Regions from separate parts of the Mesorhizobium sp. M7A.F.Ca.MR.245.00.0.0 genome, predicted to be linked through region 2. Evidence: predicted binding sites of a transcription regulator. Region 2 holds the regulator's gene; the other holds the start of a gene.

Region 1 (2,482 bases), on a different contig from region 2:
AACCTTTTCGCCGGCCTCGATATGCTCAAGCTGGGCTATATCTGCAGCGAGCAGGTGGCGACGACGCTTGCCACGCACGTCACCATCAAGCGGGCGTAGTTACAGCTTTTTCTCCCCGTCACTATACGGGGAGAAGGGAGCGTCCATCAATACTTCTCCGGCACGTAGAGCTCGCGCGGCAGCACCTGGCGCTCGTATTCGGGGTTGAAGACGCGCTCCGGCAAAGTGATCTCCTCGTGCGGCACTTCCTCGTAAGGCAGCTGCTTGAGCAGATGGTCGATGCAGTTCAGCCGCGCGCGCTTCTTGTCGTTGCCCTCGACGATGAACCAGGGCGCTTCCGGGATGTTGGTGCGGGCGAAGGTCTCTTCCTTGGCCTTGGTGTACTGCTCCCAGCGCACACGCGACTGCAGATCCATCGGCGACAGTTTCCACTGCTTCATTGGATCATGGATGCGCATCAGGAAGCGCATCTGCTGTTCCTCGTCGGTGATCGAGAACCAGTATTTGACCACGGTGATGCCCGAGCGGACCAGCATGCGCTCGAACTCCGGCACGTCGTGAAAGAATTCTTCGACCTGATCGGGCTGGGCAAAGCCCATCACCCGCTCGACGCCCGAGCGGTTGTACCATGAGCGGTCGAACAGCACGATCTCGCCGCCGGCCGGCAGATGCGGGACATAGCGCTGGAAATACCATTGCGACTTTTCGCGCTCGGTCGGCGCCGGCAGTGCCACGACGCGGCAGATGCGCGGATTGAGCCGCTGGGTGATGCGCTTGATGACACCGCCCTTGCCGGCCGAATCGCGTCCCTCGAAGATCACCACCAGCTTCTTCTTGTGGTAGGCGACCCAGGACTGCAGCTTGATCAATTCGGACTGCAGGGTGATCAGGTCGCGAAAATACTGCATGCGATCGATCGAAGGCGGATGCGAGTTCTTGTAGATCTTGGCGATCTCCATCGACAGCGCCGGCTCCGACATTTCGAGCTCATAGTCTTCGTCGAGCGTGTCGGCGAGTTCGGCTTCAAGCCAATCCCTGGCCGGAGAATTCTGTTTTAGCTCGGTCATTATCGGCTGCTCCACTTGCAAGCTCTGTCGATCCACGTCCGGCGCCCCAAACTCCGGCTTACAGCCCGGAACGGCAACGCCTGAGCCGACTTCAATATAGGCCTGCAATGACGGTTTTATTGCAGCCCGAGCGTGATCGCCGCCGCTGCCAATCCCGCCAGGCATGATCGATCCGGCGTCCTGGCATGGCGACAAGTCGCGCAAATTGTCCTACAAATAGCGGCCACATTCGGGCACCCTCCCCAGCCCCTTTTCCAACGCAATCGCGAGGATCGACATGGAATACCGCACACTCGGCCGTTCCGGCCTGAAAGTATCGACGCTGACCATGGGCACCATGACTTTCGGCGGCGCCGGCGCGTTTTCGGCTGTCGGCAAGACCGACCTCGACGAAGCGCGCCGCATGATCGACCTCTGCATCGACGCCGGCATCAATGTCATCGACACCGCCAACGTCTATTCGAATGGCATTTCCGAAGAAATCATCGGCGAAGCGCTCGGCGGCAAGCGCAAGGGCGACGTGCTGATCGCCTCCAAGGCACGGATGCGGATCGGCAAAGGCCCGAACGATGAAGGCCTGTCACGCCATCACCTGATCCGCGAATGCGAGAAAAGCCTGAAGCGGCTCAGGACAGACGTCATCGACATCTATTTCCTGCACGAATGGGATGGCGTGACACCGCTGGAGGAAACCATCGGCGCGCTCGACACGCTGGTTGCCCAGGGCAAGATCCGCTATGTCGGCTGCTCCAATTATTCCGGCTGGCAGGTGATGAAGGCGCTCGGCATCAGCGACAGCCATCATCAGCCGCGCTTCGTCACGCAGCAAATCCATTACACGCTGGAAGCGCGCGAGGCGGAGTACGAACTGCTGCCGATTTCCGTCGACCAGGGGTTGGGCGTCCTGGTCTGGAGCCCGCTTGCCGGCGGATTGCTGTCCGGCAAATACCGCCGCGACAGCCCCACCGCCCGCCAGCTTGCCGGCTGGTCCGAACCGCCGATCCGCGACGAGGACCGGCTGTGGCGGATCGTCGACGTGCTTGTCGAGATCGGCGCGCAGCGCGGCGTGTCGGCAGCGCAGGTGGCGCTGGCCTGGCTGCTTGGCCGGCCGGCCGTCAGTTCGCTGGTGATCGGCGGCAGGACGGAAACGCAGTTCCGGGACAACATCGCGGCGGCAAGCCTGATGCTCTCCGGCGAGGAGCGCGAGCGCCTCGACGCGGTCAGCCGGCCGCCCTTGCTCTATCCCTACTGGCACCAGCAGCTGACGGCAAAGGACCGTTTTGGTGCCGCCGATCTGGTGATTGACCGAAGCGGCATCTGACCGGCAAATCGATGGCGATAGGTATTGGCCGCCGCAATGATGGACCTGGCCTCTTCATTGCGACGCACATCTTGCAAGCCTGGCCATCATCGAC
Region 2 (22,984 bases):
AGTCGCTGGCGCTGGCCGAATTGACCGAGAACGGCCTCGTCGGCCATGCCGCTGGCCTGCCACCTGGCCACACATAAATAAAGCCCGCGCCGTTGCCAGCGCGGGCTTCATTGGGCTGAACAGAATTACCTTACGATCATGCGCTGCTGATCGCGCTGTTCGGCGTAACTGCCTTTATCATAGGCGGTTTGAGCCTCGAGCTGTTCCTTGGTGAAGGTCGTGTAAAGATATTTGTTGCCGTCCTTGTCGGTCATGAATTTGAGATTATCCATACCAACCGCGACCTCCTTTTCACCGACGCCTAAGAAGCCGCCAACGTCGACGATCACCGCGTCCGTCTTGTTGTCAGGCGCAAGCACGACATCGCCGATTTCGCCTACCCTGGCGTCGTTTGCGCCGTAGACAGTCGTGCCCTTCAGGTCATCGGCACGAATCTCGCCGACCGGCATCTCGGTCAACGTCGACTTGTCGATGGCGGCAGTCTGTGTCTGGTCGGGAGCCGAGGCGTCAGGGGTGGTCGCTGCCGGAGCCTCGGCGGTCTTGTCTGCCGGAGCGACAGCAGGAGCCGTCGTGTCGGACGGCACAGCAGCCGGAGCGGTGGCCGCAGGCTCGTTGGAAGCCGTCGTGGCCGGCGCCGGATCATAGGCCTTGCGGTCGAAATCGGGCTGCGCCTGCAGCTCTTCCTTGGTGGTCTGGGCCACCAGCCAGCGGTCGCCATTCTTCTCGGCCCACTGCGCCTTAGAGAAATCATAGGTGACATTCTTGGCGCCGAGGCCAAGGAAACCGCCCACGCCGATGACCAGGGACTCGGCCTTGCCTTCCTTGGTCAGCACGATGTCGTTGACGTCGCCGATATTCTGCGCGTCATCACCGGTTCCGTTATATACGTCTTCACCGATGATGTTGGTGGCAAGGTTACCGTCCGCGCGCTTTACCGGTTCCGCCGGAGCGGCGTTCATGTCGGCCGGCTTTTGTGCCGTATCCGTCGTAGCAGGTGCCGTAGGTGCGGTCGCGTCGGTCGATGCCGCAGGTGCGGGGGCCGGACTGTAGGGCTGGCTGTCGAATTCCGCCTGAGCGGTCAACTCGTCCTTGGTCGTCTGGGCTACCAGCCAGCGGTCACCATTCTTTTCGGCCCACTGCAGCTTGCCGTACTCGAAGGCGACGCTCTTGGCACCGACACCCAGAAAACCGCCAACGTCGATGACGACGGATTTCGCCTGCCCATCCTTGTCGAAGACGACGTCGCTGACATTGCCGATGTTCTCGGCATCATCGCCGGTGCCGTTGTAGACGGATTCACCGATGATGTTGGTGACGATGCTACCCTCTGCGCGGACCGTCGCGGCGCCTGACTCCTGAACGGCTGGGCTCTGTGCCGGCGCCGGGGTCGTCGTACTCTGCGCATAAGCGCCGGTGGCGATCAGTGTTGCGAGTGCGGTCGTGGCTAAAAGATTGCGGATCATGATAGTCTCTCCTCGTGCCTGATCTCATGCGCCGCGTCGTTCTCGCTGACGCGGCATCTACAGGTTCACAACGTCGTGACCAGTCTGTTGTTCCGAGAAACCACTGCGGTTCGGGAAACGAAAACACGGAAATGATCGAGCGGCTTAGAAGCCCCTCCGTGTCAAGGGAACCTTTCCGTCGCCGCCGCGTTTCAGCCATCGGCTGGGCGTGTCCCGGCCGCTTTTTGGCTGACATGGTGGAGCGGGGTATGAAATTCGCAGCGGTGCTGAACCGGGATGGCGGCACTTTGCGCACCACCGACCTCGTCGCCTTCTCCGACAGGATGCATCAGACGCTGGAGACGGCAGGGCACTCGCTCAGCATCGAAATTGTCGCCGGCAAGGACGTGGTGGAAACGCTCGACAGCGCGGCTTCGCGTCGCTCCGTCGACATCGTGCTGGCGGGTGGCGGCGACGGGACCATTTCCGCCGCGGCCGCCCGGCTGATGGGCACGAAGAAGGCGCTTGCCATATTGCCGGCCGGCACCATGAACCTGTTCGCACGGGGGTTGGGCATTCCGCAGTCGCTCGATGGGGCGCTGAAATCCTTCGCCGACGGCGAAATCATCGCGGTCGACGTGGCGACCGCCAATGGCCAACCTTTCATACATCAGTTCTCGATCGGCATGCATGCGAAGATGGTGCAACTGCGCCAGAAGATGGAGTTCGGTTCGCGGTTGGGAAAGATCCGCGCCTCGGCCAAGGCGGCTTGGGCGACGATCAACAATCCACCTGCGATGAATGTGACGCTCAGCATCGGTGATGCCGAAATGGCGGCACGCATCACCGGGATCGGCATCACCAACAATTTGTTCGGCGAAGGCCATTTGCCCTACGCCGACAATCCGGCGGGCGGCGTGCTCGGTGTCTATGTCACGGTGGCGAAGCAGCGCGCCGAACTGGTCAAGTTCTTCTTCAACGTGGCGCGCGGCAAATGGCGCGACAACGAACATGTCGAAATCCACCAGACGAACAGAACGGTGCTGAAAATCCATTCGAGCAGCCGCAAATTTCGCGCCGTGATGGACGGCGAATTGGTCAGGCTTGACCGTGAAACAGTAATCGAAATCCAGCCTGGCGCGCTGAATGTACTGGTGCCGGCGAGTGCGGCCCAATCAAGAGCCGCCTGATGCTATGCGTTGCAACGAACAAAGCGGCTTTAACCAGCAGGAGCCTGCTCGGTGGTGCTGGGTGTCGGGACATGCTGTTCATCGCTGGTTGGCGTCTTGATCAACACACCATAAATCTCGGCAATGCCCCAAGCCGCAAACACCAGAAGCAATCCGGCGATCAGGATTCGAAATCCATGCCAGCCCCATCGCCCCTGCCGCGCCTTGTTTTCGGGAATGATCTTGGCCATGCTCGATCCTTGTCTCATTCTGCACCAACTGGCGCGCTCGGCAAATCATGGTCGGGTAACGGTTCCTCGCTAGGATGGTTCCGGAAAAGCGCGCTGGCCTTGCACCAGGGCAAGCAGGCGGCGGCGAAGACCGGGACGAGGCAAGTGGGGTGACTGGCAAGACGCAAACAGTGCCCGAGCTGCCGGCCGAAGTTGCGCGCGCAGTCAAGGATGTTGACCGCCTCGCCGTGCTGCACGGGTTGGAGATGCTGGATACGGCGGCCGACCCCGATTTCGACCGCGTCAGCAGCCTTGCCGCGGCGGTGATGCAGGTGCCGATGGCCCTGGTTACACTCGTCGACCTCGAACGGCAGTGGTTCAAATCCTGCTTCGGCCTGGACGAGGCCGAAACCGCGACCGACGTCTCCTTCTGCGCCCATGCGATTGCCGCCGGCGACGAGCCGATGGTGGTGGTGGATGCAACGACGGATCCCCGTTTCAAGACCAACCCGCTGGTCACCGGAAAGCACCATGTCCGCTTCTATGCCGGCGCGCCGATGGTTGTGGCAGGTGCCCGCATAGGCACGCTGTGCGTGCTCGACCACGAGCCGCATGGTTTTCCATCCCGCGCCGAGCTCCACCAGCTGAAGTCGCTCGCCGGCCTCGCCGCCAGCCTGTTCACCCTCAAGGACGCAACCCGCAGCGGCGCGATCGCCGAGGCCGCACTGGTTCGCGAGGAAAAACGACGTGCCATCGCACTCGATGCGGCGTCGCTCGCCAGTTGGGCATGGGATATCCGCACCGATATCATCGAATGCGACACATTGATGTCGGAGCTGTTCAGCCTGCCGCGCTCCAACCGGCTGCGCGCACGCGACATCCTCACCGCCATCGATCCGCGTGACGTCTACCAGACCCAAACCCGCTTTCGCGACGCCCTGACCGGCAGCGACGACTATTTCGGCGAATACCGGGTGAAGGGCTTTCATCCGCCGCGCTGGCTCGCCACGCGCGGCCGTGTCATCGAGCGTGACGGCGACGGCAAGCCGACCTTGATCTTCGGCGTCAACTACGACATCTCCGAGCGTAAGCTCGGCGACGAACGCCAACGGCTGCTGCTGCGTGAGCTCAACCATCGCGTCAAGAACACTTTGGCGACCGTCCAGGCGCTGGCAACGCAGACCGTGCGCCATGCCCGCCAGCCAAGCAAGTTCCTCGAGGCGTTCGGCGCCAGGCTTCAGGCCTTGGGCATCGCCCACAATCTGTTGTCGGACCGCGAGTGGCGCGGCATTGGCATCAGTGAACTCGTCCAGATCGAGGTCAAACCTTTCGAAACGGCCGAGCAGCCGCGCATGACGATCTCCGGCGACGACCTGCTGCTGTCGCCCGACCAGGCCGTCGGGCTTGGCCTGATCCTGCATGAACTGGCCAGCAACGCGCTGAAATATGGCTCGCTGTCGGTGCCGTCAGGCAGGGTCGATCTCGGCTGGAGGATGCAAGGCAGGAGGGATGCCCGGCGTCTTGTGCTGACCTGGCGCGAAAGCGGCGGCCCGCAAGTCGCTCCGCCGGATCGGCACGGCTTCGGCTCGATCCTCATTCGCCGCAGCCTAGCCAAGGTCATTTCCAGCGAAGTGACCCATGAATTCCGGCCGGAGGGCGTGTTTGCCGAAATATCGATGCCGCTGGAAGAGTTGTCAAAGTGACCTCTCCCAACAGCTCTATCTCCGTTCGCTCTCATCCAGATCGTCGGATTTCACATTCTCGCGGTAGATGGCGTAGGCCGCGAGCGCCACGGCCGGACCCAGAATGACGCCGAGACCGCCTTTTCCCTTGAGCAGACTCGGCAGCACGGCGAGTGCGGCGGTGATGCCGATCGCCTTCATGTCGGCATTGCGGCGCTGCGCCCGGCGCCGGGCGCGTGAGCCTGCGGAGATCCGGTAGATCAGCAGGATAAGTCCGGCAAGCACCAGGAAACCGACGCCGAACCCCAGTGCCGCGGCAAGCGGCCCATAGCGCATCGCCGTCCAGATATAGGCGGCCCCGACAAGAAAAACGAGACCGCAAAGTGCGGCGGCCATGGCGATCACATAGACGATTGCCGCCGTGCGCGCCCGGTGTATGGCGGCCACGGTTTCCCCCGAGGCGAGGCCCGAGATCAGGGTTGCCAACATTCCCATCTGGAGCGCGACTAGCGACGCGCGATGAGCGCGAAAAGGAAGCCTACGCCGGCGGCGATCGCCAGTGACGTCACCGGCTTTTCACGCACGCTTGCCATCATCTGCGCTTCGATGTCCTTGGCATTGCTGCGCAGGCTGTCAAAGGCTGCTTCGCCCTGCGCACGCAACTGCTCGACCCCTTCCGTGGCTGCGCGGCGCGCGGTGCCATAGCCATGCTCGCCGGTCTTGGCCAGTTGTTTGGTGAGCTTGTCGATGTCGGCCTTCAACTGCCTGATGTCGGCTTCCAGGTCCGCATTTGCACGGGCGTCGTTTGCGGTCTTTCCTGCGGCAGTGGCCATGGCTTAACTCCTTGTGATTGCTTGGTTTCAAACGCGCTGCGCGTCTCAAGGTTCCGGCATTGGGGACAAAGTAGCCGAAAACGCATCGGCGCGCACCCGGTCCGCCGGCTCCGGCAAAACACGCTTCCTCAGATTAATGGCCGGCGCGCTTCACCCAGCCCTTCCCAGCCGGCGAGCCGCTTGAGCCCTTCATTGTCGGAAACCACGCAGCCGCCGTCGCGCCAGACGATCAGCTTGCGATCCATCAGCTTGCGGATCGTCTTGTTGGTGTGAACCAGCGACAGGCCAAGCGTATCGGCGATGTGCTGTTGCGTGATCGGTATCTGGACGGATTGGTTGCCATTCAGTCCGACGACCTTGGCGCGGCTGCCGATGAAGGCGATGAGATAGGCAGCGCGCTCGATCGCACTGCGGCGCCCGAGGCTGAGCAGATTCTCGTCCAGCATCCGCTCTTCACGCGATGCGATCCAGGTGATGTCATAGGCCAGCCCGGGATGATTGCGGTACAGCTCATGCAGATATTCGCGCTCGAAAACACACAGCAGCATCGGCGACAGTGCCTCCACGGAATGCTGCATCTCGCCCATCACACTGCCTTGCAGGCCAATCAGATCACCGGGCATGAGATAGTTGAGGATCTGGCGGCGGCCGTCCAGCAACAGCTTGTAGCGAAACGCCCAGCCGGAGAGCACGGTGTAGAGATGGGCGCTATGGCTTCCCTCCACCAGCACCGTGCCACCCTTTTCGACTGCGAGTTCGCCCTTCTTGAATTTGCTGATGAAGGCCAGTTCCTGTTTTTCGAAATCGCGGAAAATCGGCAACGGCCGCAATGGGCAGTTCTCGCAAGGATATTGGCGGCTGGAGAAAGCGCTATTGTTCTGAACCGACATTTCGACCCCCCTTCGAAAGCCCGCTCTTGGAGAGCGCGTTTCAACGCGTTGCAAGGATTGAGGTTCCGCCCGCTTGCCACATGTCTTTTTTAAATGACAGCAAGCGAATTAGCGATCATGACTCCGGCGTTTCAAGGAGTCTTTGCCTGTGCCCACATTGCTCGACGGATTGCGGATTCTGGTCCTGGAGGACGAATTTCTGATCGCCATGGACGTCGAGCAGCTTTGCCGCGACCATGGCGCCGATGAGGTGGTGATCGCCCGTGACCTGACCGAGGTCGATGGCCGCGAGGTCGCCACGCGATTCGATGCAGCCATTGTCGACTTGATGCTGGGCGGCGCCTCAACCATCGATTTCGCCTCCGGGCTGCGCGCGGCAGGCATACCTTTCGTGTTTGCGTCGGGCTATTCGGATGCCGATGAAATCAAGGCATCGTTTCCGGGCGTCAGGCTGGTTGGCAAACCCTATTCGGGTGAAGACCTCGTGCAAGCGGTCGCCGCGGCCTGCGGACGTGCTTGAGACACGATCGCGGTCAGCTCGCCGGCGAGCTCGTTACCTGGGCCGAAATTGCGTCCGGACCATACTCGTCCTCGCCTGATATTTTCAGGATCTCCTGCAAGCGCGTACGGGCTCGGCTGACGCGGCTCTTGATCGTTCCCACCGCGCAACCGCAGATCTCGGCGGCCTCCTCGTAGGAGAAACCAGATGCACCGATGAGGATGATGGCTTCGCGTTGGTCCTCCGGCAATTGCTCCAGGGCGCCGCGAAAATCCTTCAGGTCGAGTTGGCCGTGCTGGGCCGGATGAACGGCAAGCCTGGCCGTCATGATACCGTCGCTGTCCTGCACTTCGCGCCCGCGCTTGCGCATCTGCGAATAGAACTCGTTGCGCAGGATGGTGAAAAGCCAGGCCTTGAGATTGGTGCCGGGCTGGAAGCTCTCATGCTTGTCCCAGGCCTTGACGAGCGTTTCCTGGACGAGGTCGTCGGCTTTGTCGGCATTTTGCGTCAGCGACACGGCGAACGCGCGCAGACTTGGGATTGCCCCAAGCAGATCGGTCTTGAAGCCTTGTGAGACCGCGGCCATGCCTCAGTCCTTCTTCTGTGCGGGTTCAGCCCGTTCCAGCTGGCTAAGCAACTGGGAAAAGCGATCCGGCACATCGTCGGAGACCAGCGCGTCGTAATATTGTTTGAGTTTGCGTCCGATTTCGGAGTTCGGCCCAAGAGCATCACCAGAACCGTTCCGGCGCCTGCTCTCGGCGCCAGCCAGAATATCTTTCGTCATATCCTTCATTTTGCCCTTGTTTTCCCAGCGCTCAAACCGCTCTTATCATACTCAACACAACGCAAGCGGCGCCCTCGTCTGGTTGCCCATCCCGACCCCAAACGCCCCTCCCCGGTATTCGTTCCGTCGAGGCGGAACTTTTTCTAAAAATCCGCGTTATCGTCAGGGCTTGCAGTCAGCTTGACCTGCTACGCATTCACGTCATTCTGAGGGAGACGTCTTACCATGAGCTTATCCGCCACCATCGCACCACATCTGCCATTCCTGCGCCGCTTCTCGCGGGCTGTTTCCGGGTCGCAAGAGAGTGGTGATGCGCTGGTAGCCGCGATGCTCGAGGCCATCATCGCCGATATCGAGATATTTCCCGAAGCATCGAGCGACCGCATCGCGCTGTACAAGGTTTTCGCCAAGCTGTTCACATCGGTCGCCATTCGCGTTCCACAGGAGCAGGCGCAATCGGCGTGGGAACAGCGCACCGCCGCCAATCTGAATGCGATCGCGCCGCGGCCCCGTCAGGCCTTCCTCCTCGTGGCTGTCGAAGGCTTCAGCGAGGACGAAGCGGCTGAGATCCTCGACGTCGGCGACCAGGAGTTTTCAGAGCTGCTTGCCCAGGCGAGCAACGAGATATCCCGCCAGGTGGCAACCGACGTTCTGATCATCGAGGATGAACCGCTGATCGCCATGGATATCGAAGAAATGGTCGAGAGCCTCGGGCACCGGGTCGTTGGAACGGCGCGCACCCATGCCGAGGCAGTGATGATGTTCGGCAAGACACGGCCGAAGATGGTGCTGGCCGACATCCAGCTTGCCGACGGCAGTTCCGGCATCGAGGCCGTGAACGAGATCCTGTCATCGACGTCGGTGCCGGTCATCTTCATCACCGCCTTCCCCGAGCGCCTGTTGACTGGTGAACGACCGGAACCAGCCTTCCTGGTCACCAAGCCGTTCAATCCCGACATGGTCAAGGCGCTGATCAGCCAGGCACTGTTTTTTGACCGGCAGGCGAAAGCAGCCGCATAAGTCGCGAATTGAGGAGTGGAGGAATTGAGGAATTGAGGAATTGAAGGCGATAGCCTCGCTCGCCGATTTCTCCAGATCATCAAAATCGTCAATTCATCAATTCCTCAATTCTTCAATTCTTCACTTCGGGCCGCCTGATCCACGCATCGGGCGGTGAGGGCGAATTTCCTGCGCGTCCGGCTGCCGAACGATTTGCAAGCTCGGTCTTTTTCGGCAAAGGGTGGGAACAAACCGCAACCACCCACGTTTTTATCGCATCATTCGAAGGAGATGCATCATGCTTTACTGGGCGCTCGTATTTCTCGTCGTTGCGATCATCGCCGGCGCGCTTGGTTTCGGCGGCATCGCCGGTACATCTGCCGGCATAGCGCAGATATTGTTTTTCATCTTCCTCGCTTTCCTGGTCATTTCGCTTCTTGCGGGCCTGTTCAAACGGGCTTCGTAAGGACGGACGGCCGAACACTGGAAGCCGCACCCCTCAAACGGTTTCCAGCCACCGCCGGGCGGTGTCCTTCAAAGGACGCCGTCCGGCGGACCGTTTTTTGGCGGCGGGTTCGGGAAACCTCTTTGGAACCCATTCACCGGTGAGCCGTTCAGCCTGAATTGGGTGGACAGTTTGGCCGATGGGTTCCAGCACCGGAAACAGGAAGGACGACGTGCAAAGCGATGAAGTCATCGCCCTCCATCCTGCCGAAAGCGGCATGCAGCTCGGCCGCGCCCTTCTTCACGCGTTGCACAATGCCGGCATTTCCGTTCTCTACCAGGATCGCGAGATGAAAACCGTATGGGCGCGCAACATGCGTGCGCCCTGGGTTTCGGACACCGCCGACAGCATCGGTATTCTGCCGGAGGCGCAGGCCGACCGCATCGGCGCGGCCAAGCGCGACGTCATTGCATCCGGCAACCCCCAACGTCTCGAGATCAGCGTTCCCGTCGAGGATGGCAGCCGCTGGTTTGAGGTCTGGATCGATGCCGACCACGGCGATGGCGGCACGGTGCAAGGCGTCGTCACCACGATGGTCGAGACGACCGAGCAGAAGCGCCGTGAGCAGACCCTGACGACGCTGTTGCGGGAGGTGAGCCATCGCTCGAAAAACCTGCTGGCGATCATCCAGAGCATAGCCACCCAGACCGGTCGCTACTCCGACAGCATCGGCGATTTCCTGACACGTTTTCGCGGCCGGCTGCAATCGCTGGCTTCGTCCCAGGATCTCGTGACCTCTTCCAACTGGCGGGGCGCCGCACTTCGCGAACTCGTATCGGGCCAGGTGGGCCGCTACGGCGGCGATCCGGTTCGCAGCCTGCGGTTTCAGGGGGCAAACCCCTATCTCAATCCCAACGCTGCCCTGCATATCGGCCTTGCGATGCATGAACTCGCCGTCAATTCGGTGAGCTATGGCGCCCTGTCGCGGCCCGATGGATTCGTCAATGTTACAGCCAACCTGACCGCAGCCGACACGGGAACCTCCCTGTCGTTGACATGGGCCGAGGCAATCGGAGCCAGTGATGTCAGGCGTAGCGAGAAGCGCTTCGGCAGCGTCGCACTCGAACGGGTCGTGCCGGCGTCACTGAACGGAACGGCGACGCTCGAAATCGCGGCTGGCCGTCTCGAGTACCGCCTTGTCGTTCCACACGGCAATTTCGAGACGGATTGAGCGACCCGAGCTTTCTTAACCAGCTGTTCACCATAAAAGCAGATGCTGTTTTTCCCAGATACCGCTGGAACCTGTTGCATCACCGAACATTTCCGCAGCAGGATTTGCAGCATGGTGCGGGAGGGAATGCCTTGACGGTTGCCGATATGAACAGACTGGAGCAGGCCGCCCGGATTTCCATGGGCGAGTTTGAGGACTCCGAGTCATCCGCGCCACCGCTGGCCCCTGTCCCCAACGGAGCCTTGCGCCTTGTTGCGTTGGCCTTGGTGGCGGTGATCGTGGTGGTCGCCCTGTACCAGCTTGTCTATTGAGGCCAGCTGGTTTCGGCCGGCGACAGAATCAATTGTCGCCGTCTTATTTCCCTGCCCGGCCCAGCGCGCCAGGAACTTTGGCTGATGTAGACCGTTACTATGGCGAGAGGACTTTCCCGCCATGGAACATATCGCTGCATTGCTGCTGGTCATCGGTTGCTCGAACACGATGGCCGACTGCCGTGAACTCCAGGTGCCCGTCAGCATTTTCGCGACCGCCGAGCAATGTGTGGCCGAGCGCCCATTCGTCTTGGGCGACGTGCAAGGGCAGGCTGATCACATCGTCGCCAAATGTCTTGCCGTCGATCCGGTGCTTGAAGACGACTATGATCAGATAGTCTGGAACGTGCGCGCCGATGGTACGCTTGACGCTTCTTTGGCAATTTCCAGCCTGGTAATGGCGTCGAACGCGGCAGGCCCAGAAAAAGACTATCTTCACCAACAATAGATTGCAGCAGCAAAGGCCGTCATTTCATGCTAAATGGCAGCTGGAGCTTTACCAAGTGAGGACAAAAAGTGAGGAGTGACTCTATGCGGAAGATGATTATTGCCCTGGTTGCGGTGGTTGCCGTCAGCGGCTGCACCTCGACCGAACAGGACGTGGTTGGCGGCGGCTTGATCGGCGCCGGTGTCGGCGGCTTGGTCGGCGGCGGCAAGGGCGCGCTGATCGGCGCGGCCGTTGGCGCCGGTTCCGGCCTGCTGGTGCGCAATCTGCGCAACGGCTATTGCCAATATCGCGATCATCGCGGCCGGATCTACACGGCTCGCTGCAACTAATTCGGCGATAATCGAAACGTCGATCCGGAGGCTGGTCCGCTGGCCTTCGGATTTTTCATGTCCGGACGCTTGATCCTTTTCGGGAGAAGGTCGCGCTCAATTGGCGAGTGGAATTTTGATTTCCACGTTCAGCCCATTGGCCTGGTAGTCGCGCTTGATCGTACCGCGTAATTCGCGCGTCACGTTGAGATCGATCAGCTTGGTGCCGAAGCCGGTTTCGGCGGGAGCTTCGAGTTTCTTCTGCCCGTTTTCGCGCCAGTTCAGGGCCAGTGTCCTGTCGCGCCCACGCCCTTCCAGAGACCAATCCACTTTCAGTGCCCCCACGGAATTGCCGGCTTCGCCGTATTTCAGCGCATTCGTCGCCAGTTCGTGGAAGGTCAGGCCGAGCGCTTGCGTCGTGGTTTCGTCAAGCAGCACCTGCGGCCCTGACAGCAGCCCCTCGGGCAACTCCTTGCCGAACACCTGGCCGAGTTCGATGCGCAAGAGATCGCCAAGATCGGCCTTCTGCCAACGAGAGCGCGTCAGCATGTCCTGGGACGCTGCCATCGCCTGCAGCCTGGCCGAGAAGGATGCGGAAAACTCGTTGACGTCGGTAGCCCGCGATGCCGTCTGGCGCGCGATCGCCAGCACCCTGGTGATCGAATTCTTGATGCGATGCTTCATCTCCTGCAGCATCAGGTCTTTTTCGATCAGGCTCTTTTCCGTGGTTTCGTGCAACCGCGACGCTGCCTCATAGGCCCGCTCCTGATATCGCGCCACCAGCGCGATGGCGCCCGCCAACAGCAGGCCGAATAGCCCCAGCATCACGGGAATGGCGCGCGACGACGGCTGCGAGAAGGCGCTTGTCGGCCGGAACAGGACAGTCCATGGCCGTCCGGCGACGATGATCTTTCGGGTGACCAGCAGCCTGTCCCCGAAAGTCGAAGCTGGCGGCGTCTCCGACCGGAACAGCAGATTGTCGCCGCTCACGGCACCATCGCCGTCATAGATTTCGGTGTTGACCGGCAGTAGCGGCGACCGGCTGAGCGCGGTCTGGAACAGATCGCGAGCCCGGAAGGCCGCATAGAGAAAACCTGATGTCGAGGATCTCGAAGCATTGATGACGTCGGGAGCGGTTTCGACATTGAGCCGCACGAAAACGAAGAAGCCGGTGAACGTCTGCGAGGCGCCCGTGTCCTGGCCCAGTTGCACCAACCCGCTGGCGTGCTGCTGGTCGTCGGACATCGCCTTTTCGATCGCCACACGCCGCATCGGTTCGCTGAACATGTCGTAGCCGATGGCGGCTTGGTTGGATGGATCCAGCGGTTCGAACAGCACGATAGGGGTACGCCAGGGTTGCGTGGTATCCGGGTAGATTGGATGACTGACGCCATAATCGTGCAGCATATCGCGTTCGACCGTCGCCTCGTCGCCCGTCTTTGCCAGCCTGAGGAAACCGATGCCGCGCAAGCCGGCGAAATTCTTGTCGACATCGAGCGCGTTGAAGAACGCCTTGAACTCATTGCGAGAAATATCGCCATTGCGGGCGTCGAACAGGGCCTGCGTCGAGCGCAGCAGCGACAGATGCAGGTCGATGCGGCTCTCGATCCGGTTGAGCGCGTCGTCGGCAGTCGCCTCGAACTTGATGCGCGCGGCTTCCTGTGTGGCGAAATAGGCGAAACCTGCCATCACCATGCTGATTAGTGCGACGGCGATAAAGGCGATGATCGGGAAAAGCTTCTTCAACGGATCGTGCGGTCCCTGAGCGATATCGGACCTTTATGGGCAAGTCGCCGTGCCAACACAATGCCAAGGCCAAGCCATCCTTACGGCTGGCATATCACGTGTCCGGCAACCGCGAGCTGGCTTGATCTCAGGCCGCGATCTTCAGCGCGCCCGGTCCTGGAATGGCGCCCGGCGGGCATTTGCCAAGAATGATCATCCCCAGCACCTCGTCCTGCGTGACATCGGTGGTGCGGGCGGTGCCAACGACCTGGCCGTTCTTCATGACGCAGACCCGGTCGGCAAGCTCGAACACATCGTGGATGTCGTGGCTGATCAGGAAGATGCCGATGCCATCGGACTTGAGCTGCTTGACCAGTTCGCCGACCTGCGCCGTTTCCTGCGGACCAAGCGCCGCCGTCGGCTCGTCCATGATCAGGATGCGGGCGTTGAACAGGATCGCACGCGCGATCGCCACCGATTGCCGCTGGCCGCCCGACAGCTTGATCACCGGCTCCTTGAAGCGCTGGAAGCGGGGATTGAGCCGGCCCATCACCTTGCGCGCCTCGGCCTCCATGGCAACGTCGTCGAGCGTACCCCAGGCGGTCATCAGCTCGCGGCCGAGGAACAGATTGGCGGCGGCGTCGACATTGTCGGCCAACGCCAGCGTCTGGTAGATCGTCTCGATGCCGTATTTCTTGGCGTCGCGTGGATTGGAGATCGATGCCTCCTCGCCGTTGACGAAGATCTGGCCCGAATCGCGCTTGTAGGCGCCGGACAGGATCTTGATCAATGTCGACTTGCCGGCGCCATTGTGGCCGAGCAGCGCCACGACCTCGCCGGGGAAAAGATCGATCGAGGCGTCGTCAACGGCGCGGATGCCGCCAAACGCGATCGAGATGTTCCTCATGTCGATCAGCGCGGTAGCTGCAGGAGCAGTCTTGTCATTCATGGCATGCCCTCCTAGACGCGCTTGCGATAGACGGTGTCGAGCCACACGGCGATGACCAGTACGGCCCCGACGACGATGCTCTGCAGCGGCGAGTCGACGCCGAGCAGCACCATGCCGGACTGCAGCGACTGCATCAGCAGCGCGCCCAGCATGGCGCCGATGATCGTTCCCGATCCGCCGGCAAGCGACGTGCCGCCGATCACGGCGGCTGCAATGACGAGCAGTTCGTCGAGCGTTCCAAGCACGTTGGTGGCCGAATTCTGCCGGGCCGAGGAGATCGCCGCGGCAATCGTGGCCAGCACGCCAATAATCATGAACACCTTCATGGTGATCCATCGCGTGTTGATGCCGGCGAGATTAGCCGCCTCGGGATTGCCGCCGATGGCGAACACATAGCGGCCGAAACGGGTGCGGTTGGTGATGAAGGTCATGACCAGCCCGACGGCGACCGCCATCAGCACCGGTATGGCGATACCGTGGGCGATGAACAGGCCGCCTTCGGGAACGGTGATGTTGTTGGCGGCCGCATATCTGTTCACGATGCCGATCGGCCAGGGGTAGGAGTTGGCGAGCCAGACCGCACCCATGATGGCGCCGCAGGTGACGACTCCAAGCAGCGCCTCGGCCCAGATCGGACGTAGCGGAAACCGGAAACGCTTGCGCTGCACCCGCCCGTTGAACAGCCCAAACACCACGGCGAGGCAGGCGACGATCCCAACGACCCAGCTCCAGGTCGCGCCGATCGATCCCGCCGGCCCACCGCCCATCAGCTGAAAAGTGGCGTTAAGCGGCGCCACGGTCTGGCCTGAAGTGACCCACCAGGCGGCACCGCGCCAGACCAGCAAGCCGCCCAGCGTCACGATAAAGGCGGGCACTTCGAGATAGGCGATGACGAAGCCTTGAAAAGCGCCGATCAACAGGCCGAGCGCCAGGCCGATGACCAGTGCCAGGACCCAGATCCACGGGTTGCCGAGTTCGAGCCCGACAAAGCGCACCAGGAAATGCACCTGGGCAAACCCCATCACCATGCCGATCAGGCCCTCGGCGGAACCGACCGACAGGTCGATGTTGCGCATGACGATGACCAGCACCATGCCGCAGGCCATGATGGCAACCGCGGATGTCTGCACCGACAGGTTCCACAGATTGCGCGGCGTGAGAAAGGTGCGGCTGTCGAAATCGAGCGGATTGACGCCAAGGCGCAGGCTGGAAATGACATGCAGCCCAATCCAGATGACCAGCAGCGCGCCGATCATGCCGAGCATGCGGGTGTCGATCTCGGTCGCCTTCAGGAACCGGGCGACGGCGCCGAGTTCCGACGCGCGCGCCGTATCGGTCTGCGGGTTTGACGTCGTATCGGTCATGGTTTCCTCCCACCGGCTGGCCGTCTGACGCGCATGCCGGAGCCCAGCCTAGAAGCTATCCGCATGATGCGGAAACAGAATTCTTTGAGAAAACGCCGCGGCTTTTGGGCCGCGGCGTTCAGATATTTCAAAGTGGTACGGATCAGTTGCAGGCCGCCACGGTGCCGGCGGCGACACCCGCGCAGACTTCGTCCTTCTTGATCCAGCCGGCGTCGATGACGACGTTGAGATTGTCCTTGGTGATGGCAACCGGGGTCAGGAACAGCGACTTGACGGTGTTGCCGCCCGGCGTCGTGAAGTCCTTGGCGCCGGCGATGTCGCTCGTCTTCTTGCCGTCGGCCAGTTGCGAGGCGATCTCGGCGGCATTCTTGCCGAGCTCCCGCGCGTCCTTCCACACCGACACGGTTTGCGTGCCGAGGGCGATGCGGTTCAGCGCGGCGTGGTCGCCGTCCTGACCCGAGACCGGCACGGTGCCGGCCAAGCCTTGAGCCGTCAGCGCCGCGACGACGCCACCGGCAGTGCCGTCATTGGCCGCGACCACCGCGTCGACCTTGTTGTCGTTGGCGGTCAGGAACTGTTCCATGTTCTTCTGGGCGTTAGCGGGCAGCCAGCCATCCGTGTAGGCTTCGCCGACATTCTTGATCTTGCCGCTGTCGATGGCTTCCTTGAGCACTTCCATCGAGCCCGAGAACAGGAAATCGGCATTGGGATCGGCACCGGAGCCCTTGATGAAGACGTAGTTGCCTTCCGGCTTGACCTTGAACACTTCGCGGGCCTGCATGCGGCCGACTTCCTTGTTGTCGAAGGTCAGATAGAAGACGTCCTTGTTCTCGATCAGCCGGTCATAGCCGACGACCGGAATGCCTTCGTCCAGCGCCTTCTGCACGGCCGGGCCGATGGCCGAAGCGTCCTGCGCCAGGATGATCAGGGAATTGGCGCCCTGCGAGATCAGGCTTTCGACATCGGTAAGCTGCTTGCCGGGATTGGACTGCGCATCGGCGGAGATGTACTTGTCGCCAGCGGCCTCGATCGCCGTCTTCATGGCGGCTTCGTCGGTCTTCCAGCGTTCTTCCTGGAAGTTGGACCACGAAACGCCGACGACCTTGTCCTTCGCCTGCGCGACAGACGCGAGCGTCAGCGACATGGCGGCACCCGCCAGGATGGCGGCCGTGAATCTTTTCATATTATCCTCCCTGCGCCGCGTATGGCGCGACCAAACTGACCCGAGGGCCGGCACAAAGGCTCTATTTTTTCGAGCCTCGAAAAAACACTGGGCCAACGCCCGAACGCTGTCAACATCGATTCTGATGGATTTTGATGTCATTTCGAGTTTTTTTCGAGTCTCGGAATAAATAAATGACACGGCGTGCAGCTTCTGCCAGTATTTACCGGCGTCACCGACAGCGTTCCAGGGGCAGGAGGAACCGCGGCGACCGGGAGGATATGAAAGAACATGTCGGTCGGAATCCGCCACGACGATCTGCGCCGCCGCAACCGCGCCATGGTGATCGCGGCAGTGCGCCGCGCCGGACAGCCGTCGCGAACCGAGATCGCCGCGACCACAAGCCTCAGCCATTCGACCATCTCGGCGATTTCATCCGACCTGATCGTCGAAGGCATCCTGACCGAAAGCAAGCCGAGCGAGGCCGGCTCGCTCAAACGCGGCCGGCCGCAGGTCGGCCTCAGTCTCAATCCGGAAGCGGTCGCGGTAATGACCGTGGTGCTGTCGCTGAACTTCCTCTCCGTCGCCGTCATCGACTATGCCGGCCAGGTAATATCCGAGGAACAGCGCCGGCTGGACACGCTGACGATGTCGCGCGAGTCGCTGATCGGGGAATGCACGGCCATCGTGCGGCGCCGCCTGGCAGATCCCGACCTGGACGTGCGCAGCATCGCCCGCATCGCGCTGGCCATCCAGGGCATCACCGACACCCGTGCCCGCGCCATGCTGTGGTCGCCGATCACGCCGCACACCGACATCGCCTTCGCTGACATATTCGAAGACGAGTTCGGCATCCCTGCCATAATGGAGAACGACTGCAACATGATGGCGGTGGCGCTGCGCTGGCGCGACCCCGATCGTTACCGCGACGATTTCATCGCTATCCTTTTGTCGCACGGCATCGGCATGGGACTGGTGCTGAAGGGCGAATTGTTCACCGGCACCCATTCTTCGGGCGGCGAATTCGGCCACATGATCCATCGGCCGAACGGCGCGCTATGTCGCTGCGGACGGCGCGGCTGCGTCGAAGCCTATGCGGGCAATTACGCCATATGGCGCAACGCCAGGCAGATGGGCGAGGATGCAGAACCCGTTGCCGATGTCAGCGACGCCGACATGCGCGCCCTGGCTGCCGCGGCCCGCGAAGGTGACGGACCCGAACGGGAAGCCTATCGCAAGGCCGGCGAAGCGCTCGGCTACGGCCTCGGCAGCCTGTTCGCGCTGATCGATCCGGCGCCGGTCGCCATGGTCGGTGTCAGCGCCGCCGCCTTCGACCTGATCGAGCCGGCATTGCGGCAAGCGATTGCCCAGACCGCCGGCGGCCAGCATTCCAAATCGATTTCCTTCGACACCGAGCCGAACGAACTGCCGCTGATCCGCGAAGGCTGCGCCATGCGGGCGCTGATCTTCGTCGATCAGGAGATTTTTGCGCCGGGCGTGCAGGCGAGATCCGGTTTCGGCGGCAAGAACGTGGCGTGAGTTCAAACGAGGGAGTTCAGTCCTCTCGGATGGCGTATCCGGCCCCACGGATCGTGCGGATGACATCAGGCATACGGCCATTGTTGACCGCCTTGCGCAGCCGGCCGACATGCACGTCGACTGTGCGCTCGTCGATGTAGATCGTCTCGCCCCAGACATTGTCGAGCAGCTGGCTGCGCGAGAACACGCGGCCTGGATGGCGCATCATGAATTCGAGCAGGCGGAATTCCGTCGGCCCAAGCCGGATCTCGCTCTTCTTGCGATAGACACGGTGCGACTCGCGATCGAGCACGATATCGCCGACCTTGAGCACGCTGGACAGCACTTCCGGCTTGGCCCGGCGCAGCAGCGCCTTGACCCTGGCCATGAACTCCGGCGTCGAGAAGGGCTTGACCAGATAGTCGTCGGCGCCGGTCGACAGGCCGCGCACGCGGTCGCTTTCCTCGCCTCGCGCGGTCAGCATGATGATCGGCAGCCGCTCGGTCTCGGGACGCATTCGCAGGCGCCGGCAGAGTTCGATGCCCGAAACCGCAGGCACCATCCAGTCGAGCACCAGAAGATCGGGAACGTTCTCCTGCAGCCGGATTTCGGCCTCATCGCCGCGCGTCACCACCTCGACCTGGTAACCTTCGGATTCAAGATTGTAGCGGAGCAGCACGCCTAGCGGCTCCTCATCCTCCACCACCATGATGCGTGGTGCGATCATCGGCTGGTCACCCCTGTTATGCCGCTGGCGCGGACATTGCCGTCTCGTCCTGCTTCGGACGATTGGCTGGCAGCTGCGTGCCGGTCAAAACATAGTAGGCATTTTCGGCGATGTTGGTCACGTGGTCGCCGATCCGCTCGAGGTTCTTGGCGCAAAACAACAGGTGCGTGCACGCCGTGATGTTGCGGGGATCTTCCATCATGTAGGTCAGCAGCTCGCGGAACACCGAGGTGTATTTGACGTCGATGCGTTCGTCATTGTTTCTGAGCGTGGCAAGCGCTGCCGCGTCAGCGGCGGCATACTCGTCGACGACCCCCTGCACCTGGATCAGCACCAGCTGCGCCATCGCGTCGATCGAATGCGAAAGATCGTGCGGCGTGACGCTCAGCCCGACAGTGCCGACGCGCTTGGCGATGTTCTTGGCAAGGTCGCCGATGCGCTCGAGGTCGCCGGCCATGCGGATCGAACCGACCACCGCACGCAGGTCGTTGGCCATTGGCTGGCGCTTGGCGATCAGCGTGATGGCGCGATCGTCCAGCTCGCGCTGGCGCGCATCCATGATGGCATCATCGGAAACCACGCGCTGCGCCAGCGCATTGTCCGAATTGAGCAAAGCCTTGGTCGAGCCACTGACCATCGAGCGGGCGAGATCGCCCATGTCGCGGATCAGCTGGCTGATCTGCTCCAGATCCTCATCGAAAGATGCAACGGTATGTTCACCCATGATCTTCGTCCCTCATATGCCTGAGCTCAGCCGAACCGGCCGGTGATGTAGTCCTGGGTGCGTTTGTCGTCGGGGGTGGTGAACATCTTGTCGGTGGCGCCCTCCTCGACCAGATAGCCTAGATGGAACATCGCGGTGCGCTGCGACACGCGCGCTGCCTGCTGCATCGAATGGGTGACGATGACGATCGTATAGTTCTGGCGCAGTTCGTCGATCAGTTCCTCGACGCGAGCAGTGGCGATCGGGTCGAGCGCCGAACACGGTTCGTCCATCAGGATCACCTCGGGCGACACGGCGATGGCGCGTGCAATGCACAGACGCTGCTGCTGGCCACCGGAAAGACCCGTGCCAGGTTCCTGCAAACGGTCCTTCACCTCGTTCCAGATTGCCGCCTTCTTCAGGCTCGACTCGACGATCTGATCCATGTCGGCCTTGCGCTTGGCCAATCCGTGGATGCGCGGGCCATAGGCGACGTTCTCGTAGATCGACTTGGGGAACGGATTGGGTTTCTGAAACACCATGCCGACGCGCGCCCTGAGTTCGACGACATCGATGTTCTTGTCGTAGATGTCTTCTTCGTCGAGCGTTATCTTGCCGGTTACCCGCGCGGAATCGATGGTGTCGTTCATGCGGTTGAGGCAACGCAGGAAGGTCGACTTGCCGCAGCCGGAGGGGCCGATCAGCGCCGTCACCTGATTCAGGCGGACGTCGAGATTGACATCGAACAGCGCCTGCTTCTCGCCATAGAACACGCCGACCTTGTCGCCGCGCATTTTGATCACTTCGTTCGACTTGGCGTTCATCTTATCGCCCACTGCATTTTCAAGGGACTGTTCGGTCATGATGTTCATACCAAAATGCCTTTTTTCTACCAGCGCCGCTCGAACCGACGCCGAAGCACGATCGCGGTGATGTTCATGGCCATGAGGAAGACGAGCAGGATGATGATCGCGCCCGACATGCGCTCGACGAAGGCGCGTTCGGCCTCGTTCGCCCACATATAGATCTGCACCGGCAGCGCGGTGGCCGGATCGAAAGGCGTCGTCGGTGGATCGGCGACGAAGGCGACCATGCCGATTAGCAGCAGGGGCGCGGTTTCACCGAGCGCACGCGCTAGACCGATGATGGTGCCGGTGAGGATGCCGGGTGCGGCAAGCGGCAGGATGTGCTGGAACACCATCTGCATCTTGGAGGCGCCAAGACCGAGAGCCGCCGAGCGGATCGACGGCGGCACCGCGGCAAGTGCAGCGCGCGTCGCGATGATGATCGTCGGCAGCGTCATCAGTGTCAGCACCAGGCCGCCGACGAAAGCGGCGGAGCGCGGCATGCCCAGGAAATTGATGAACACCGCGAGGCCGAGCAAGCCGAAGACGATTGACGGCACCGCTGCCAGATTGTTGATGTTGACCTCGATAAGGTCGGTGAAACGGTTCTTCTTGGCGAACTCCTCCAGATAGATGGAGGCGGCGACGCCGATCGGCAGCGCCAGGAGCAACACGATCACCATCATATAAAACGAGCCGATGATCGCCACGCCCATGCCCGAGGTTTCCGGGCGGCTGGAGGCGCCGTAGGTGAACAGGCCGCTGTTGAAGTGCTCGGCCATCGCGCCCTCGGCCTTGAGCTTGTTCATCCAGGTGATCTGCTGGTCCGAGACCTTGCGTCGCGCTTCCTCGACACTGAGGTCGATCTGGCCCTTGAAAGCCGAGTCGAGATTGGCGGCGGCGAGGATGTTGACGTTGCGTGTCGTGCCGATCACGGACGGATCGGCGGCAACGATGTCGCGCAACTGGACGCGGGCGCCTTCCGACAGGAAGCCCTTGAGCTTCTGGATCATCGGCTTGTCATCAGGAGAGATGCCGAGCTTGGCCACAAGCGCGTTTTCGGCGAGCCTGGGATAATTTGCCTTGATCAGAACGCTCGGATCGGTTGCACGCTTGCCGGAAGGATCGATCACTTTCTCGTCGAACGAGATCGGCAGTGATACCGTCGTCTGCCAGAAGGCGGTGTAGCCTTTCGAGACGATGGTGATCAGCATGATTGCCAGGAACGCCAGGCCTACGGAAATCGCCACGACGCCATAGATGCGGAAACGGCGTTCGGCGGCGTAACGGGCCTTCAGGCCGATGTCGCGGCGCGGATGGGCCGCCGCCCTGACCATCGTATCCATGGAAATGTCGGTCATTCGTACTGCTCCCGATATTTGCGCACGATGTAGAGCGCGACGATGTTCATCACCAACGTCAGCGCGAACAGCGTCAGGCCGAGTGCGAAGGCGACCAGCGTCTGCGGCGAATTGAACTCGAGGTCGCCGGTGAGCTGGTTGACGATCTTGACAGTGATGGTCGTCATCGCCTCGAACGGGTTGATGGTGAGGTTGGCGGCGACGCCCGCCGCCAGCACGACAATCATCGTTTCGCCGATGGCGCGCGAGGCGGTCAGCAGGATGGCGCCGACGATGCCGGGCAGTGCAGCCGGCAGGATCACCCGCTTGATCGTCTCGGAGCGGGTCGCGCCGAGGCCAAGCGACCCGTCGCGCATGGCGCGCGGCACCGCGGTTATGATGTCGTCCGAAAGGGAGGACACGACCGGGATCAGCATGACGCCCATGACCAGGCCGGCGGTGAAGATGCTCTGGCCCTGGATGAAGGGCGAACCGCCGGTCAGCGCCGCGGACAGGTCGCGCAGGAACGGCCCAAGCGTGACGACGGCGAAGATGCCGTAGACGATGGTCGGTATGCCGGCCAGCAGTTCAAGCGCCGGCTTGACCACCGAGCGCACCTTGGGCGTTGCATATTCGGCCATGTAGACAGCCGACATCAGCCCGACCGGCACCGCAACCAGCAGCGCGACGGCGGCGATGTAGAGCGTGCCCGCAAGAAGCGGGATCAGACCGAACTGGCCCTGGCTGCCGCCCGAACCGGCAGCGGCAAAACGCGGATCCCAGACGGTGCCGAAGAAGAAACTCATCGGCGAGACGCTTTCGAAAAAGGTGATCGTCTGGAACAGCATCGAAAGCACGATGCCGATGGTGGTCAGGATGGCGATGGTGGAGGCGGCAAGCAGCCCCCACAGCATCAGCCTCTCGACATTGTTGCGGGCCCTGGCGCGCGGCTCGATCTGCCTGAGCGCATAGAAGGCGCCGGCGATCGAGGAAACGAGAATGACAATGGCGCCGAACAGGCCGAGCCGGTCCTGGACCTTGTTCGCCTCGATGGCGATCGGGATCATGTAATCCTGCGTGTCGCTCGCCAGTGCCACACCCTTGGCGGCGAGCAGCGGCTGCAGCTCGGCAAAGCTGGCCGGCATTGCGGCCAGTGTGCCTGCATCGAGTTTGCGCAGGCCCCTGGCGAGGCTCTTTACCAGGCTGACATCCAGTGCCTCACTGGCAACCTTGCTGTCGACGGTGAGCTCGGGCAAGGCAGTGTGAATGTGTCGGTCCAGATAGACGGAAGACCCGACGGTCCAGACGGCAAGCAGCAAAAGGGCAGGCAGAACGGCGAGCAGGAAGGCCCACCAGCCATGATAGTGGGCGCGCGAATGC

What was found. Region 2 encodes PhoB, which activates phosphate uptake and scavenging genes when phosphate is short. Its sites were predicted from a motif close to TGTCATNNANCTGTCAT; they were not measured.
Region 1: a site for PhoB is predicted at 1,175-1,191, ahead of ppk2 (polyphosphate kinase 2). Genes of this name have one in related genera too.

What each region holds. Positions count from the first base shown of each region.
Region 1 covers NZ_RZTE01000025.1:72,640-75,121, reverse strand. Annotated here, with positions in the region: gene EOB80_RS22940 (dihydrofolate reductase family protein) at 1-99, shown strand, start outside; gene ppk2 (polyphosphate kinase 2) at 147-1,067, opposite strand; gene EOB80_RS22930 (aldo/keto reductase) at 1,345-2,388, shown strand.
Region 2 covers NZ_RZTE01000030.1:21,809-44,792, forward strand. Annotated here, with positions in the region: gene EOB80_RS24780 (alkaline phosphatase family protein) at 1-77, shown strand, start outside; gene EOB80_RS24785 (PRC-barrel domain-containing protein) at 126-1,463, opposite strand; gene EOB80_RS24790 (diacylglycerol kinase family protein) at 1,712-2,632, shown strand; gene EOB80_RS24795 (hypothetical protein) at 2,662-2,862, opposite strand; gene EOB80_RS24800 (HWE histidine kinase domain-containing protein) at 3,012-4,544, shown strand; gene EOB80_RS24805 (hypothetical protein) at 4,560-5,018, opposite strand; gene EOB80_RS24810 (DUF883 family protein) at 5,030-5,356, opposite strand; gene EOB80_RS24815 (Crp/Fnr family transcriptional regulator) at 5,485-6,246, opposite strand; gene EOB80_RS24820 (response regulator) at 6,395-6,766, shown strand; gene EOB80_RS24825 (RNA polymerase sigma factor) at 6,780-7,331, opposite strand; gene EOB80_RS24830 (NepR family anti-sigma factor) at 7,335-7,538, opposite strand; gene EOB80_RS24835 (response regulator) at 7,755-8,549, shown strand; gene EOB80_RS24840 (DUF1328 domain-containing protein) at 8,827-8,994, shown strand; gene EOB80_RS24845 (sensor histidine kinase) at 9,173-10,204, shown strand; gene EOB80_RS35510 (hypothetical protein) at 10,201-10,515, shown strand; gene EOB80_RS24855 (hypothetical protein) at 10,637-10,963, shown strand; gene EOB80_RS24860 (membrane lipoprotein lipid attachment site-containing protein) at 11,047-11,292, shown strand; gene EOB80_RS24865 (CHASE domain-containing protein) at 11,389-13,017, opposite strand; gene EOB80_RS24870 (ATP-binding cassette domain-containing protein) at 13,145-13,945, opposite strand; gene EOB80_RS24875 (sugar ABC transporter permease) at 13,957-15,309, opposite strand; gene xylF (D-xylose ABC transporter substrate-binding protein) at 15,452-16,492, opposite strand; gene EOB80_RS24885 (ROK family protein) at 16,763-18,010, shown strand; gene phoB (phosphate regulon transcriptional regulator PhoB) at 18,027-18,716, opposite strand; gene phoU (phosphate signaling complex protein PhoU) at 18,733-19,440, opposite strand; gene pstB (phosphate ABC transporter ATP-binding protein PstB) at 19,467-20,291, opposite strand; gene pstA (phosphate ABC transporter permease PstA) at 20,309-21,625, opposite strand; gene pstC (phosphate ABC transporter permease subunit PstC) at 21,622-22,984, opposite strand, start outside.